Regions from separate parts of the Vreelandella mediterranea genome, predicted to be linked through region 1. Evidence: predicted binding sites of a transcription regulator. Region 1 holds the regulator's gene; the other holds the start of a gene.
What was found. Region 1 encodes FliA, which starts transcription of late flagellar genes. Its sites were predicted from a motif close to CTAAAGTTNNNNNNNNNNCNGCCGATA; they were not measured.
Positions count from the first base shown of each region.

Region 2: fliD (flagellar filament capping protein FliD) is a predicted target of FliA. The motif match lies at 2,633-2,659, and genes of this name have one in related genera.

Region 1 covers NZ_OZ310198.1:130,832-138,861, forward strand. Annotated here, with positions in the region: gene flhA (flagellar biosynthesis protein FlhA) at 1-542, shown strand, start outside; gene flhF (flagellar biosynthesis protein FlhF) at 601-2,793, shown strand; gene ACWFVE_RS00620 (hypothetical protein) at 2,790-3,341, shown strand; gene ACWFVE_RS00625 (flagellar protein FlhE) at 3,348-3,770, shown strand; gene ACWFVE_RS00630 (RNA polymerase sigma factor FliA) at 3,797-4,495, shown strand; gene ACWFVE_RS00635 (motility protein A) at 4,536-5,351, shown strand; gene ACWFVE_RS00640 (OmpA/MotB family protein) at 5,356-6,024, shown strand; gene ACWFVE_RS00645 (hypothetical protein) at 6,021-6,566, opposite strand; gene ACWFVE_RS00650 (Crp/Fnr family transcriptional regulator) at 6,613-7,356, opposite strand; gene uvrA (excinuclease ABC subunit UvrA) at 7,471-8,030, opposite strand, start outside.
Region 2 covers NZ_OZ310198.1:507,767-515,796, reverse strand. Annotated here, with positions in the region: gene ACWFVE_RS02480 (flagellin N-terminal helical domain-containing protein) at 123-1,010, opposite strand; gene fliD (flagellar filament capping protein FliD) at 1,237-2,586, opposite strand; gene fliD (flagellar filament capping protein FliD) at 2,738-4,093, opposite strand; gene ACWFVE_RS02465 (hypothetical protein) at 4,385-4,705, shown strand; gene ACWFVE_RS02460 (serine hydrolase domain-containing protein) at 5,036-6,034, shown strand; gene ACWFVE_RS02455 (exopolysaccharide biosynthesis protein) at 6,068-6,661, opposite strand; gene ACWFVE_RS02450 (tellurite resistance TerB family protein) at 6,654-7,118, opposite strand; gene ACWFVE_RS02445 (nucleoid-associated protein) at 7,122-8,030, opposite strand, start outside.

The DNA.
Region 1 (8,030 bases):
TCGACAAGCTGGGCGACGATCAGAAATCCCTGGTAGAAGAGGTCGTGCCCAAGGCGATTACGCTGACCGTGCTTCAGCGGATTTTACAAAATCTGCTCGAAGAGGACGTCTCGATTCGCGATATACGTACCATTTTGGATACGCTGGCCGAGCACGCCGGCCAGCAGAAGGACCCGGGTGAGTTGACGGCGCTGGTGCGTATCGGCCTTGGCCGGGCGATTACTCAGCAGTGGTTTGCAGGCCAAGAGACGCTGAACGTGATCGGCCTCGATGCCCAGCTCGAACAGGTCCTGATTCAAGCGATGAACGGCAACGGTGCGATGGAGCCCGGGCTTGCCGACACGCTGATGAACCAGGCGCAGCAGGCGCTGGAGCGCCAGGAGGCCAGCGGCGAGCCGCCGGTACTGGTGGTGCAGCACTCACTTCGCGCTATTGTGGCGCGCTTCTTGCGCCGGCGGCTGCGCCATTTGGTCGTCATGTCTCAAGCGGAAATTCCCGACGACCGTACGCTTAAAATCACCACGCTGGTAGGTGGCCGGTGATGCGTGCTGCGTTGGGCGCTTTGCAGAACCCCGCTTTGGAAAACCTGGAGGTTAACCCATGAGCGTAAAACGCTTTGTCGGCGCTAACAGCCGGGATGTCATGCGCCAGGTGCGCCAGGCGCTGGGCGACGAGGCGCTGATCGTCGCCAATCGGCGCACGGACACGGGCGTCGAGATTTTGGCCATGGCCGAAGAGGCCGCGCTCGAGCAGGCCACGCCGCTCGAAGCGGTGGGCATGGATGAAAGCGCGCCAACACTCCTGGCCGCCCAGCCTGCGCCGGCCCAGGCGAGCCACGCGCACCCGTTCGAGGAAGTCAGCGAGCGCCTGCTGCGCGAAATGCAGGACATGCGTGCCCTGTTGGCCCGATCGCAAACCGGCGACGCCAAGGGTGCGCCGCCCACCGGCGGTGCCACGGTGACCACGCTTTTGACCCGCGCGGGCTTTGGCAGCGAGCTTGCCGAAGAGATCGGCGCGGCACTGCCCGACTCCCTCAGCGCGCTGGAACTTCAGGATGAGCGGTTGCTCGACTGGCTGCACCGCCAACTGATAGCGCGGCTTTCCGTGCTTCAGAGCGAGGCGGACTTTTTCGACCAAACCGGTATCGTGGCGCTGGTGGGGCCCACCGGCGTTGGCAAGACCACCACCACCGCCAAGCTTGCCGCGCGCTTTGTCATGCGCCACGGCACCCGGCCGGTCGCGCTGGTCACCACCGATAGCTTCCGGATCGGCGCCCACGAACAGCTACGCATTTATGCGCGCCTGCTCGATACGCCGATGTACGCCCTCGATCACGAACAGCCCATCGACAACCTGCTGGGGCGGTTAGGCGGCAAGCAGTGGGTGATCATCGACACCGTGGGCATGAGCCAGCGTGATCAGCGTGTCATCGAGCAGATCGGCCAGCTCCAGGGCGGCGAATCCCGGGTGCGTCTGGTGCTGGTGCTCAACGCCGCCAGCCAACCCGAAACCCTGGAAGAGGTGGTGCTTCGCTACCGCCAGGCTGCGCGGGCGGCAGGCGCCGAGCTCGACGAGTGTATTATTACCAAACAGGACGAAGCGGGGCGTTTGGCGCCGCTTCTGGATATCGTCATGCGCTTTGGGCTGCGCGTGCTGTTCTCCTCCAACGGCCAGCAGGTGCCCGAGGATATGGCGCTGGCCGACCCGGCCGCGCTGGTCGAGCAGGCGCTGGCAGGCCATACCGACGCCGCGCCGGACCGCCCGCCGTGGCCGAACGCGCCGCTGGCACCGCGCTGGTCCCAGGACGTGCTGGGCCAGGGGCGCCGGCTGAGTCTGCTGCTCGCGCAGCTGCGTGAGCGGGTGGCCGGGTTCGCGCTGCTCGAAGCGGTATGGGATATCGGCGCGCTGCCTGGCGTACTGCACGACCAGCGCCTGGCGGCACTTGCTGACCAGGCTTGCGAGCAGAATGCGCTGGGCATCGTCTGGTCACCGCGGCGCAACGAGCGTGGCATGGAGTGGTCGATGCCGGATCTGAGCCTCGACGCCGACGGCCAGCTTTGTGCGCTAACGCTTTTACAGCACCGCCAGCCCGCTGGCTGGCAGGCCCGTATCGACGCCCAGCGCCAGGCGGCGGTCCATCTGCTGCCGACCCTTGCCGAGGGCGAGACCCTGGACGCGCTGGAAAGCGAGCGTTTGACCTGGGTCAGCCAGGTGACCGGCGCTCAGCGGATATACTGGCAGGGCGAGCGCTACGCGTTGACGGCCCTGTTTGGCGAAAGCGAACTCTCGCATCGGGTCAACGTGCGCTTTCGCGGTCAGCCGCTACAGCTATGGAATGCCCACGCCGAGGTCACCGACCAGGCCGGGCGGCATTTTCTCGCCTGGTACGGCGAGCTGCGCGACCCGGAAAGCGCCAAGCGCGTGGCCAAGCGCTACTGGCTCACCCCGGCGCGGCTGGGGGCCGAGGTGCTATCGCTGCTGGTCACTCAGCTGCAAAGCGAAGCCGCCGCTATATTGACCAAGCGAGCCTGGCGCGCGCTCAAGGAAGCCGATGGCGGCGAGGTTAGCGCCCAGCTGCGCCTTTTGATGGCCAGCGGTGCCGCCGCGGCCGCCACGCACCTGGACAACGCCCAGGACGAGGCCGCGCAAACGCTGCGCCAGGACGTGATGCGCCTCTCCAAAACGACTCGCAAGCGCCGCGATACCGCGCTACTCGACGCGCTGATGCATATGTTGATGACCCGGGACGCCATCCGTCAGCTGGGTAGCGTCAGCCGCGAGGCCTTGGCATGAGCGGCGGCGACCAGGCCTCGGGGCTGCGCCAGTGGGCGAGCCTGCGCAACGAAGAGCGGGCGCAGCAGGCCGCCATCGACGAGACACCAGCAAAGCAGGCTGGCAGCGAGTACGCCGAGCCCGACGTGGACACCCAGGCCACCCCGCCGGCAAGCGAAGCCACCCCGCCGGTGGTCAAGACGCCGCTGGCGGTGGTGGGGCTGCCGACGAAAAGCGTCGCCCCGGTCAAAGAGCGCCTTGGCGAGTGGGCCGAGCTTGGCCGGCGCTGGGCGGCGACCCCGGAAAGCTGGGAGGTCATCCCGGTGGATGCCAGCGAGCCGTTGGAGGCGCTTTGCGAGCGCTATTCACGCTGGGCGCTTTGGGTGCGCAGCGACGCGGACGCCTTCGCGAGCATGTATCGCACGCTGCGCCAGCTCAACGACAACCAGGGGCCCCGCCAGCTACTGGCGCTGCACGAGCCCGGCTTGCCCCGCGAAGGGCTTTTAGACAATTTGCAGAAGGCGGCGGCGAATTATCTGAATATCGAACTGCTGCTACTAGCGCGGTAGGCCACAATGAAAAAGCGTTTTCTGAAAAAGAGTCTTCAAGGCGTCGCGCTACTGATGGCGATGGGGTCGAGCTTGGCGTTGACCGCTCAGGCGGGCACCGGCAGCTGGAGTAAGGAGGTCACCGGTATGATGGTGGCCATGAGCGACCGGGCGGTCAGCAGCCAGGTTTTGGCGCCGCCGCCGGTAGCGGAGATCGCCCAGGGGCGCATCGAACGCGTTCACTGGGGGTATGAGGCACCGTTCGGCGCCGCGCTGCAGGCCTGGCTTTGCCACCCCGAGCGCTGCGTCGAGCTCAGCGGCCAGCGCGGAAGCGAAACCGGGTTGGCCGGGCTTTCCGCCGATGCGCCGCTGGCGTTTCGCTTCGCGTTGGGGCGCGGGCAGCGGCCGATGCGGGTAAAAGGGCTTCACGTGATTGTGAACTACCAGTGACGAGTGTATAGCCACGAGGCACGAGGATGTATACAGCACAAGGCAGAATTCAACACAGCGAAATGGTCACTCAGCACATGCCGCTGGTGCGCCGCCAGGCGCTGGCGCTGCAGGTCCGCCTGCCGGCGAGCATCGAACTCGATGATCTGATTCAGGCCGGCATGGTCGGCCTATTGGAGGCGCTTGGGCGCTTTGACGCCTCCCAGGGGGCGAGCTTCGCCACCTTTGCCAGTCAGCGGATACGCGGGGCGATGGTCGATGAGCTGCGCACCCGGGATTGGCTGCCGCGCAGCGTGCGGCGCTCGGCCCGGGCCATGGACGAGGCGGTTCGCCATCTCGAACAGAACCTGGGCCGGGCACCGGAGGAGGGCGAGATCGCCCGGCATCTGGACATGCCGCTTGGCGAGTATCACCAACTGCTCAACGACGCCAACAGCGGCCACCTGCTGCCCTTCGAGGAGCTTCTGGAAGAGGGCGGGGAACCCGCTCAGGAGGCGCTGAATGCGCCTTTTGAGGAGCTTTTGGATGGCCAGCAGCGCGAAACCCTGATCGCAGCGATCGAAGCGCTGCCCGAGCGGGAAAAGCTCCTGATGGCGCTTTACTACCAGGAGGAGCTCAACCTGAAAGAGGTGGGCGCAGTACTGGGGGTGACCGAATCGCGTGTTTCACAGCTGCACAGCCAGGCCATTAGCCGTCTGCGCGCGCGGCTGCACGAGCCAGATTGACGCATTTTAACCGTTAAACCCAACCGGCGAGGAGCCGTCGATGAACCCCTCTACCTTGATCGGTATATTTGCCAGTATTCTGCTACTGGTTAGCGTGCTGTTTTTCACCGCGGAATCCCCGGAGAGCTTTCTCAACTTGCCCGGGCTTGCCATCGTGGTGACCGGCACCCTGGCGGCGACCTTCATCAGCTACCCGCTCAAGGAGGTACTGCGGGTGGTACGCTTGGTGGGGCTGGTATTTCGCCGCGAGAACACCTACGTGCGCGACGATATCAACGAGCTGGTGTCCATGTCGCGGCTCTGGTTCAAGGGCGACGTACGGGCGGTGGAGCGCGAGCTCGAACACACGCGCAACCCGTTTCTGCGCACCGGCATTCAGCTGGTGATCGCCAACACCAAGGAAGATGAAATCTTCGACATGCTGCGCTGGCGTATCGCCCGGCTCAAGGCACGCGAGCACGCCGAGGCGCAGATCTTTCGCACCATGGCGACCTACGCCCCGGCCTTTGGCATGATCGGCACTCTCGTGGGGCTGGTTAATATGCTGGAGGTCATGGACGCCGGTGACTTGGAGGTGATCGGCCCGCGCATGGCGGTGGCGCTGCTCACGACCTTCTACGGTATCTTGCTTGCCAACCTGGTCTTCAAACCGGTGGCGGTGAAGCTCGAGCGGCGCACCGAAGAGCGCTTGATCACCATGAACATGGTGCTCGAGGGTATCTCGCTGATCACCAAGCGCCGCTTGCCGTCGTTCATCGAAGAGACGTTGAACTCCTTCGTGGCCAACTACAACGACGAGATTCGTGATGCCAACGTGAAGCCGCGCGCCGAGAACGACGCGCCTGCCAAGGGGTAGGGCGATGAACCGCGAAGCCCGCCACGCACTGGAATCGCCATTCACCGGGGATGGCGACAGTGAAGATGGGTGGCTGACCAGCTACCTGGACGTATTGACGCTGTTGATCACGCTGTTCGTGCTGCTGTTGGCGCTCACCCCGGCGGGCACCGGCGACGAAGCCGCCGGCACGCCCACGACCTCGGGTATCCAGCCGCTCTCTTCGGGGCTTCAACCGCTCCACAGCGGGCTGAGCCCGGCGATGGACAGCCTCGATATTCAAGGCGTGAGCGTCTCCGAGGGGCGCGAAGGCATTACCCTGCGCATCGACGATAGCTTGCTGTTCGACAGCGGCGCGGCGCGGCTAACCGCTCAAGGTGAAGAGGTGCTGGAAAGCCTTGGCGAGGTCATCGACACCTTCGATGGCGAGATATCAGTGGAGGGGCACACCGACAACGTGCCGATCGCCACCGCCTCGTTTGCCTCCAACTGGGAGCTTTCGACGGGGCGGGCGATTGCCGTGGTGCGCCACCTGGAAGAGGAAGGCGTGGCGCGGGAACGCCTGCGCGCCGTTGGCTACGCCGATACGCGCCCGCTCGAGGCGAACGACACCGTAAGCGGGCGCGCCGCCAACCGGCGCGTCGAGTTCGTACTGCGCCGGCCGCCTAACGCCGCGGCGCCGGCCTCGCGTTAGGCGCTGGCGCAGCGGCGCTGCGTCTCGCGAATCGCCTCGCCGGCGCCCGCCAAACTGAACGTCATGGTCCAGGGCGGTTCGTCGCCCTGCTCGAAACCGATATAAAGCTGCTCGCCGTCGCTCATTTGGCCGAGCAGCGCATCGAGCTCGCCCAGGTAGAAGTGGCTATAGAAGCCGTCATCCCCCTCCTCGACGATAAACTCCGCCATGGTGTCGATCAGCGACGCCTGGTCGACGCGCAGCCGGGCCGGTACCAGGTTCACCGCGCGGCTTTCGGTTTGCGTCTGTTCCAGGGTGACGCGCATCTCGAGCCAGGGCAGGTGGCAGATGCCTTCGGTGGCGTTCACGCTCAGTGTAGCGTCCGAGTAGCTTTGCGTCTCGACGGCGCGGAAATGGCGCTTGTCCTCGGCCTCGAGGGTCATGGCTTGCCAGGCGTCAAAAATGGCCTCCTGGCTTATCGGGTAGCGCTCGGCCAGCGCCGCACTGAAAAACGAAAGCCCGGCCGCGCCCAGCGCGAAAGAAACAAGTAAGCGAGTGGTCATGATGTAAAAGGCCAAACGTTGAGCAGGGTAAAAAGGCGTAACCGAATCACTCGGACTGGCCGAGCAGGGGCCTTACGCTGTCGTTTAAGTAGCAATCGTCGAACTCGCCTTCCGCGGCCAGCGCCGCCATGTCGGGAATATTGACGTGGTGACGGTCACGATACACCAGGCCATCCTCGCTGAGCGCCGTGAAGGTACGGCTGACGTGTACCGGGCTAAGACCGAGTACGTCGGCCAACTGCTCCTGGGAGAGCGGCAGACGGAACTGGCCGGTAAGGCCTGTGTTGGTCTGGCTCAGGCGAACGTACATTTCATGTAGAAAGTGAGCCATTTTCTGACGCGCGGTGCGCCGTGCCAAATTCACCAGCCGCTCGGTCAAAAGCGCCTGCTGGCGGCTGCTGATGGCGAACATCACCGAGGTCAATGGCAGCGAATCATTGAAAATATCGATCATCCGCTTGTGGGGAAAGCGGCACACCACGCTGTCGGTGATAAAGCGCACGTTTTCCAGGCGTTTCGAGAAGGCGAACTCGCGCAGGCCGATGATATCGCCAGGCAGGAACACTTCCAGAATATGCCGGTCGCCGTTTTCCAGGTGGCGATAGGAGTACGCCCAGCCGCTACGCAGCGTACAGAACTCGTTCGCCGGGTCTTTCATTTCCCATAGGAGCGACCCCGCTTTTTGATCCATCGGGCTCTCCTCCAGCGAGTCGAGCAGCTTCTCTTCCTCTTCTGAAAGCGAATAGAAGTGATTGAAATGGCGGACAATACAGCTTTTTTCCTGCCCCATGATCGGTTTCTCCTCTTTTGGGTAGCATACGCTCGACAAGCTGGTGGCCATGGGTTTAACCGACCTTTAAAGGCCAGCGCAACGCTGGCCTTTGACGTGCGAGTAGTACTCTGACTATTTCTTTTTTAAAAGCGGTCCCAAAAACTCGCCGGTATGGGAGCCTTTTTTCTTCACAAGCTGTTCCGGCGTGCCTTCGCCAATGATGCGCCCGCCGCCGGAGCCGCCTTCCGGGCCGAGATCGACGACCCAGTCCGCGGTTTTGATCACATCCAGGTTGTGCTCGATGACCACGATGGTATTGCCGTGGTCGCGCAGGCGATGAAGCACCGTCAGAAGCTGGCGAATATCCTCGAAGTGTAGCCCGGTGGTGGGCTCATCGAGAATATAGAGCGTCTGGCCGGTGTCGCGCTTGGCAAGCTCGCGGGCGAGCTTGACCCGCTGGGCCTCGCCGCCGGAGAGCGTAGTCGCGCTTTGCCCCAAGCGAATATAGGAGAGGCCGACGTCCAACAGCGTCTGCAGGCGCCGCGCAATGGCCGGTACGGGGCTGAAAAACGCGAGCCCTTCTTCGACGGTCATCTCCAGCACGTCGTGAATGTTCTTGCCTTTGTAGTGAATATCCAGGGTTTCGCGATTGTAGCGCTTACCCTTGCACACGTCGCAGGGTACGTAGATAT
Region 2 (8,030 bases), 380 kb from region 1:
CCATCGCGCTTAAGCTCCCGCCATGCGGCGATTTTCAAAAAACTCAATTAACAAAAATTGCGGGTTAAAAAACCAAAAAACGGGGCCTATTGGCCCCGTCATGATTTAGCGCTAGCGTACTATTAGCCCAGCAGAGACAGTACGGACTGCGGAGTCTGGTTGGCCTGGGCCAGCATGGAGGTACCGGCCTGCTGCAGGATGTTGGCACGCGTCATGTTGGACACTTCCACCGCGTAGTCCGCATCTTCGATACGTGAACGCGCTTCGGACAGGTTGGTGGTGGTGGTCGCCAGGTTGTCAATCACCGAGTCGAAACGGTTCAGCGTGGCACCCAATGTTGCGCGGTTGGTATCCAGAGATTTGGTAGCCGCATCCACGGCATCGATCATTGTCTGGAACTCAGCGTGAGTAGCTCCACCAGAAGCATTGGCAACGTTAAATTCCCCACCAGCTACTGCAGCAGCACCAGATCCTGCCGCTGTTTCCAAACCAAGACCACTAACGGTAGCATCGATTCGTTGAACTGTAATAACGTCCTCTACGTTAGTATTAGAACCTACCTGGATACTTAGCGCGGCACCGGCACCGCTAGCTACGTTTAGCAGATTAGTACCGTTGAAGTTGTTGCTGCCCGCAACACGATCGATTTCTGCCAGGCGCTCGTTGATCTCGGTAGTGATGGCGGCGCGGTCATCAGCGGTGTTGGTGTCGTTGGCACCCTGTACTGCCAGTTCGCGAATACGCTGAAGGTTATCGTTAACCTGATCCAGACCGCCTTCCATGGTCTGTACCAATGAGATACCATCACTGGCGTTACGGCTCGCCTGATCCATGCCCTTGATTTGGGCAGTCATTTTGTTGGCAATGGCCTGGCCAGCCGCATCGTCGGAAGCGCTGTTGATACGAAGGCCGGAAGAGAGACGCTCTTGCGCCTGAGCCAGCATGCCCTGGGACTTGCTCAGGTTGTTCTGGCCGATCATGGAAGTGATGTTGGTGTTGATAACAGACATGAATTTAATCCTCGGTGTTTAGTGGCCCGGGAGAGGCCTATGAATCGGCACTTGCATCGCCGTTATTATAATTAACGGCCTGTCGCCCCACTTCTTTAACTCTTTTGCACTTTTTTATAAAAAAAGTCGTTGCATCCTCAAACGGCAAACGGGGCCTTTCGGCCCCGTCACTTGCGTTGATGGCTGTTACGTCAAAAGCGTTCTGACCCAGCCAGGAAAATACGACCTACTTCTTCTGCATGGCGCTCATCATATCGAACTGCTGAGAGAGGTAGCTGCTCATGGAGTTCATCTGGGCGAGCATGCCGTCCAACTGGCCGAACTGCTTACGGTAGCGCTCAGTGCTTCGCTCGATGCTGGCTTCCATACGCAGCTTGCGCTGGTCCAGGCTCTCTATTCGCAGCTCAGCACTGCCGATGGAGCTCTTGATGATGCCGTCATCCCCGGTTATGTCCTTGAGCGTCGAACTTATCTTCCCTGCAAAGCCGCCTTCTTTCGTGTCACCTGCAAAAAAGGCAGCCAAACCCTCGGAGTTATTGGCAATTGCTTCATCCAGTTTGGCTTCATCGACCTGGAGGCGGCCCTGCTTGTCGATGTCGATACCCATTTGAGCAAGCCGCGTTATATCGCCCGTTCCAAAGTTGCCCGTTACATCCTGACGCAGGCGGTTTTCGATAGTACGAACGGTACGGTCGCCCACTAAATCGCCCGATGTATTACCTACGCCCTTGAATTCGGTCATACGGCCAACGGTGGACTTCATTTCGTTATAGTTGCTAACGAAGGCATTGATGGCTTCTTTCAGTGACGCCTCATCACGCTCGATTACAAGCGTGGACGGGGTCGGGGAGGCAGCGGTCAGGTTGAGCGTTACTCCCTGGATAGCCTCTTCTACCCGATTGCTTTTACTCGTAATCGCGATGCCGTTGACATTCAACTCGGCATCCTGGCCAGCACGTAGCGTGGTGGGGTCCATCGAAAGGGAGGTCAGCCCTGAAAACCCTGTCAGCGAAGCCTCTTTGCCCGTTTCCTTGGAGCTCAGCGCCAGGCGATACCCTTTACCATCATTGATGAGCGAAGCCGTAACGCCAGACTCTTTATCCGCATTGATCTGATCACGCACCTCAGCCAGGGTACTGCCTGCTTTAATATCGACGCCGTAAGTTTTTTGCGTATCGCCAGCTCCGAAATTCAGCATCAATTTCGTATCGGTTGCCGTAAGCTCCTGGTCCAATGACACGCTATTGGACGCAGCGCTGCCGCCGCGCGCCAGCTGGGAAACCGTCACCTCATAGCGACCTGGATTGGCTTTTTCGTTCGCCGTCGCCAGTACGCCTTCTCCCGTTACCGTACTTTTTTGCTGATTGAAAGTAGCGGCATCGTTCAACGCCGTAATAGAGTTCTGCACCCTATCCATTGCGGATTCCAGGCGCCCATAAGCAGAAATCTTGGTTTGCTGAGCGCTTTTCTGCTCAAGGATGGGAACGAGCTTTTGGCGTTCGGCCGCCTTGAGCTGATCCACCAAGCCCGACAAATCCAACCCAGACCCCACACCCAATGCCGTAATAGACGCCATGAGGTTAGTCCTCTAGTAAGTAGTAGAGAAGTACAGTTAAATACTCTATCGGCTGATAAACGACGAACTTTAGCGGCTAAGATTCTTAAAGTCCTGTAAAAATGCCCGGCAAGTGCCGGGCATTTCCTGTCTCACGAGTATCGCTTGGCGATCACGACTGGTTGTTCTGGCCCAGCATTCCCAACTGCTCGCTCAGGTAACTGCTGGTCTGGTTCATCTGCGCCACCATGCTATCCATTGCCTGAAACTGGGCGCGAAAGCGCGCGATAGTCTGATCGATGCGCTCCTCGGTGCGGGCGAAACGATTTTCTAACGTTCCAACACGGCTTTCAGCGTTGCTTTCAGCCGTATCCAGGCGTCCTCCGTCGCCCACGATGCGCTCGAGAGAGGCATTGATTTGCCCGGCCATACCCGTGTCATCGCTGCTGCCGGCAAAAAAGTTGGCAAGCGTATCGGGCTCCGTCGCGATGACGTTGTCCAGCTTGTCATCATCGATTTTAAGCTTACCATCGGTTTGCAGTGAAATGCCGATGTCAGAAAGCACGCTAAAGCCATCGCCGCCCACTACGCTGCTAATAGCAGAACGCAGATCCCGTTCAACCGCCCGCGTAGTGGCGTCGGCGTTCAGACCTGCTGATTGACCGGTTTCGGCGTCGAAACTGGTCAAGCGCGTCAAGGTATCCTTGAGCGAGTTGAAGCCTTCAACGAAGGCATCAACGTTTTTCCGCAACGCTTCGTCATCCTGTTCGACGCTAATGGTACTCGAGGCGCCCGCTTCGGTGAGATTCAGGGTCATGCCCTGAATGGCTTCTTCGACCTGGTTGGAGCTGCTTACGATGTCGATGCCATTCACATTGAAGGCCGCATCCTGCCCTGCTTGAATCACCTGGGTGTCCGACGTCACGGCTGCTTCGGATAGAACGGAGGAGAAGTTGGAGCTTTCGATGCTGGCGTCGGCTCCCGTTTCACTCGCCATGACCGATAGCCGATACCCTTGGCCGTCATCGATGATGGAAGCCGTTACCTGACCACCGCCTTGTTCATTGATGGCGTCGCGAATGTCTTGCAGCGAACTGCCGTCGGCAATGGTTATGGGGGCCATATCGCCTTTAGCCACATCGAAAGTTAGTGTTTGCTCACCACTGACGATGCTTTCATCGGAGGAACCCAAACGCTCCGTGACGAAACTTCCAGCCGTTGCTAACTGATCGACCTCAACTTCGTACCTGCCGGCTTGTGCTTCGTTACTAACTACCGCCGTCACGGCATCGCCGTCGACGTTGGTAGTAAGGCTCTCGAACGTGGCTGTGTCGTTGAGCGCCTCAGTGGCATCCTGAAAAGTGGCCACCGCACTCTTGAGTGTCCCGTAAGCCGAAACCGTCGCTTGTTCAGATTGTACCTGTTGCGCGATGGGCGTGAGCTTGGCTCGCTCAGCAGTCTCAAGCTGGTCCAGCAGCCCGTTCAAATCGAGCCCGGAGCCGATGCCCAGTGATGTAATAGCAGCCATGAGTTAGTGCCTCTTGGAAGTAGTGTCGCTCATTCGACAGCGCGACCTGAAAATTTGCCTGCGTTGATGCATTGAATATCGGCATCCGGCGCTTTTTCTTTAGCTCTTGACCTGTTTTAACTCATTAAAAGGTTATTTTCTGTAATGTTTGGAAAGTTTTGGGCTACGCCGCTTCCCAACGAATCCGCTAAAAAGCGTTCGTTGAACCACCGTCTTATTTAGACCTTGGTCTAATACCCGGGAGTGACTTACACTGGCCAGCGTATTGTGCGTTCATTGCTGGAGAGCCTCATGTTTGCCCAGGGCAACACCCTTACTGCCAACCCTGCCCCGTTTAGCCGAGAGCAACTGCGTAGGTGCCTTTTTAACGTGGCGGAGCTTCTCTATGTGAACGGATACGTGCTGGAAACCATTACACTACCCGGCTGCGGACTGGCGAAGCGGGAGATGGCCGTACTGGAAGAGCAAAACGCTGGCTGGGCAAGGTGTCGCAAAACGCTCGAGGCAAGCGAGGCGGGCACCACCAACGCAGCGGGGCGCTTTGTGCTAACGGCGCTGGGCCGCGAGATCATGTTCGATATGTTTGGCCAAGGGGCGGCGGACTGCGCCTAGGGATAGCCCGAACCTCTTAAAATAAGCGCTCTAAACGCAAAAACGCCCGCGAATGCGGGCGTTTGTGTTTGGCACGGCGTTGTAATTAACGAAGGCCAAGCATCGAAAGAATAAACAGTACGACGACTATCAGACCCACGATGTAGATGATATTACGCATAACGGCGCTCCTTGCTTTTTTGCGTTTAGAAAAATCAACGGGTTGCTTTCCCCATCGGGGCAACACCCACATCCTAGCAGGCTTTTGGGTTCTTTGCGTAATTTACGTGCGCTAGCGTGTCGAAGACTCTACGCTTTTTAGCAGTCAAGCCGTCGTCGAAAGGGGTGCCAATGCGCGCAATGTTAATGGGATTAGGGGTGGTGATGGCCATGGGGCTACCTTTTACCGCTCAAGCCGAAGCGCCTTCGAGAGAGGCATTTAACGTGCTGGATGAGCAAGCCAGCGCGCTTGGCCGCCTGCATACGGTCGTGGTCGCGGTCGAGGGGGAGATCGTTCACGAATTTAAGCAGGGCGGGCCGGGGGTCGCCACCCCGGCGAACGTAAAGTCGCTCTCCAAAACCGTACTGGCAGCGATTACCGGCGCCGCTATCCAGGCCGGTGTGATCGACTCGATCGACCAACCACTGGTCGAGCTTTTAGGCAGCCGTGTGCCGCCAGGCGCAGACCCGAAGGTTAACGAGATTAGCATCGAGAACCTCCTCGCCATGCAGGCGGGGCTCGAGCGCACCTCGGGCGGCAACTACAGCGCCTGGGTGGCAAGCTCCAACTGGGTAGAGGATGCCCTGACCCGGCCCTTTGTGGATGAGCCCGGCGGGCGCATGCTCTACTCTACCGGCTCGAGCCATCTGGTATCCGCCGCGCTCACCTACGCAAGCGGCGAGTCGACCTACCAGCTTGCTCAGCGGCTTCTGGCCGAACCGCTGAACATTGCCATTCCCCGCTGGTTGCAGGACCCGCAGGGTATCTACTTTGGCGGCAACGACATGCAGCTCTCGCCCCGGGCGCTGGTGGAAATCGGCGAGCTTTACCGCAATGACGGCGTGGTAAACGGCGAACGCATTCTGCCCGAAGGCTGGGTAGAGGACTCCTGGACACCGCGGGGTAGTTCCCAGTGGACCGGGGATGGCTATGGGCTTGGCTGGTTCGTCACCACCCTTGGCACCACGCCGGTGTATTACGGGCGCGGCTACGGCGGCCAAGCGCTATTCGTCATTCCCGAGCGTGACATGACCGTGGTGATCACCTCCGACCCCACGCCTCCCTCACCGGGCGGGCAGTTTCAGCAGCAGTTGAACCGGCTGGTGATGAACCTGCTGACCTACCGCTAACGCTCCCTTCAACTCTCGAGCGCAGCGCGGGGGTTAAAGCAGATACATGAGGATAGCGGCGAAGGTGGCGCCGGTGATCAGAAAACCAAGCGAGAGTACCAATCCGTCCTTCGCCACCAACCCAAGGCCGAAGAGCGTTAGCGCAAGCCCTGCACCGTTGGCGGTGAAGGGAATGAACTCCATCGGTGGCATGGCCAGTGCCACCAACAAGCAGGCAAGCGCCGTGGCACGCATACCGATATAGCCGCTCATCCAGGCCAAGCGCACGCCCAAAAGCCCGTCGACCCACTTGGCAGGCTTGCGCATCAGCCCCAGTGATTTATCGAAGCCTTTGCGCGAGACCGACCGGTTCAAGAGTATGCCCGGCAGCCAGAAGGCCTTGCGCCCCAAAAGCAATTGGCTCGAGGTTAGAAGCACCAGCACCGCCATGAGCGTAGGCACGCCAGGAATATCCCCCACGACGGGCGCCAGGGTAATGATGCCGGCCACCAGCAGCAGCGGCCCAAAGGAGCGCCGCCCGACGGCATCGAGAATGTCCTCGACACTGACGCGGCGCTTTTCCTCTTCCATTTGCGCCATGGCGTCGAGCAGTTCGGTCAGGCTCGCGGCCGGGGATTCGTCACTCATGGGGGCGTTGGTGCTCCTCGGCGGCGAGTTTACTGCGAATGAAGTCGCTGTGGCTTACGTGCAGAAGATCCGCCAGGCGGCGAATGCGGTGCTCTTCCTGCGGGTCGATGCTGCCATCCGCCCACGCCAGTTGCCACATCAGCGCCACTAGGTCGCAGCGCTTTGCGTAGTCGTAGTGCTCCTTGATGAGGCTTACGAACTGGTAGTGGTCCACCGCCTCCTCCACTTCGGCATCCGCCAGCGCCATCAGCTCGGTGACTTCCGCATCTCCCAGCCGATAGCGGGCCATAAGTATCTGCTTGAGCGTTTGGCGCTCGGCATCGGTTTGCTCGAAGTCCGCGCGCATCACTTCGCAAAGTAGCGCCGCCGAGGCAAGTTCCAGTGTCAGGTGCTGGTTTTCGCGCCGCTCGGGCTCGGCGAGCGCGTCCTGAAAAAAATCACGAATCGCGTCGAGCATGGCTCACTCCTTACGCTTGGCAAGCTGTTCTTTGAGCTGTTTGGGCACTTGCTTGATGATCAGCCGATCCTGGCCCTCGTCGTACTCGATGCTGGAGCCTAGCAGGTGCGAATCGAAGCTGATGGAGACACCACCGGCGCGGCCGGTAAAGCGGCGAAACTGGCTCAGCGTTTTCTTGTCCGGCGGAATCTCCGGCGAAAGGCCGTAGTCGGCGTTGCGAATGTGCTCATAAAACGCCTTGGGCTGCTGCTCGTCGACGAGCCCGGAGAGTTCTTCCAGGGTCATCGGCTCGCCGCGGCGCATCTGCTCGTTGGCGTAGTCCACCAGCGTATCGGTCTTTTCGCGGCTGGCCTCTTCGTCGAATTCTTCCTGCTCGACGAAGTCACTAAAGGCCTTGAGCAGCGTGCGCGTCTCGGCGGGCGCGTCGATGCCCTCCTCCATGCCGAGCACCGCCGCCACGCCATCGGCCAGCTTCTTCGCGCCACGATCCTTTAGAAACGAGACGTACTGTTGGCTGGCGGTCTCATCGCCCTGCCACTGGGTAATGTTGACCCGCGCGGCCAGGGTGAGCTGCTGGGTATTGAGCTGGGCGGCGGGCACGGCCTGGTGGGATTCGCTAATACCGATGCCTTCGCGCTGATGCACGAGCGCAAAGAAAAGCGTTTCGGTATCGCCCTGGCGCTGGTGGGCGATCACCAGATACCCGCTCACCGAAAGCGCCTCCTGCAGCTCGCGCGCCAGGCGCTCGGTCAAGGCGGTGGAGAATGCCATGAAGTCCTGATCACCTTTAAGGTATGCGGCAAGCCAGGCCACCAGCGGCCCGGCCTGCTCGCCCTCGAGAGCGAAGCGCCCCCACCCCTTGGCCTTGGTGTTGTAGGTATCATTCAATTTACCCACCAGGTTTGCCATCAC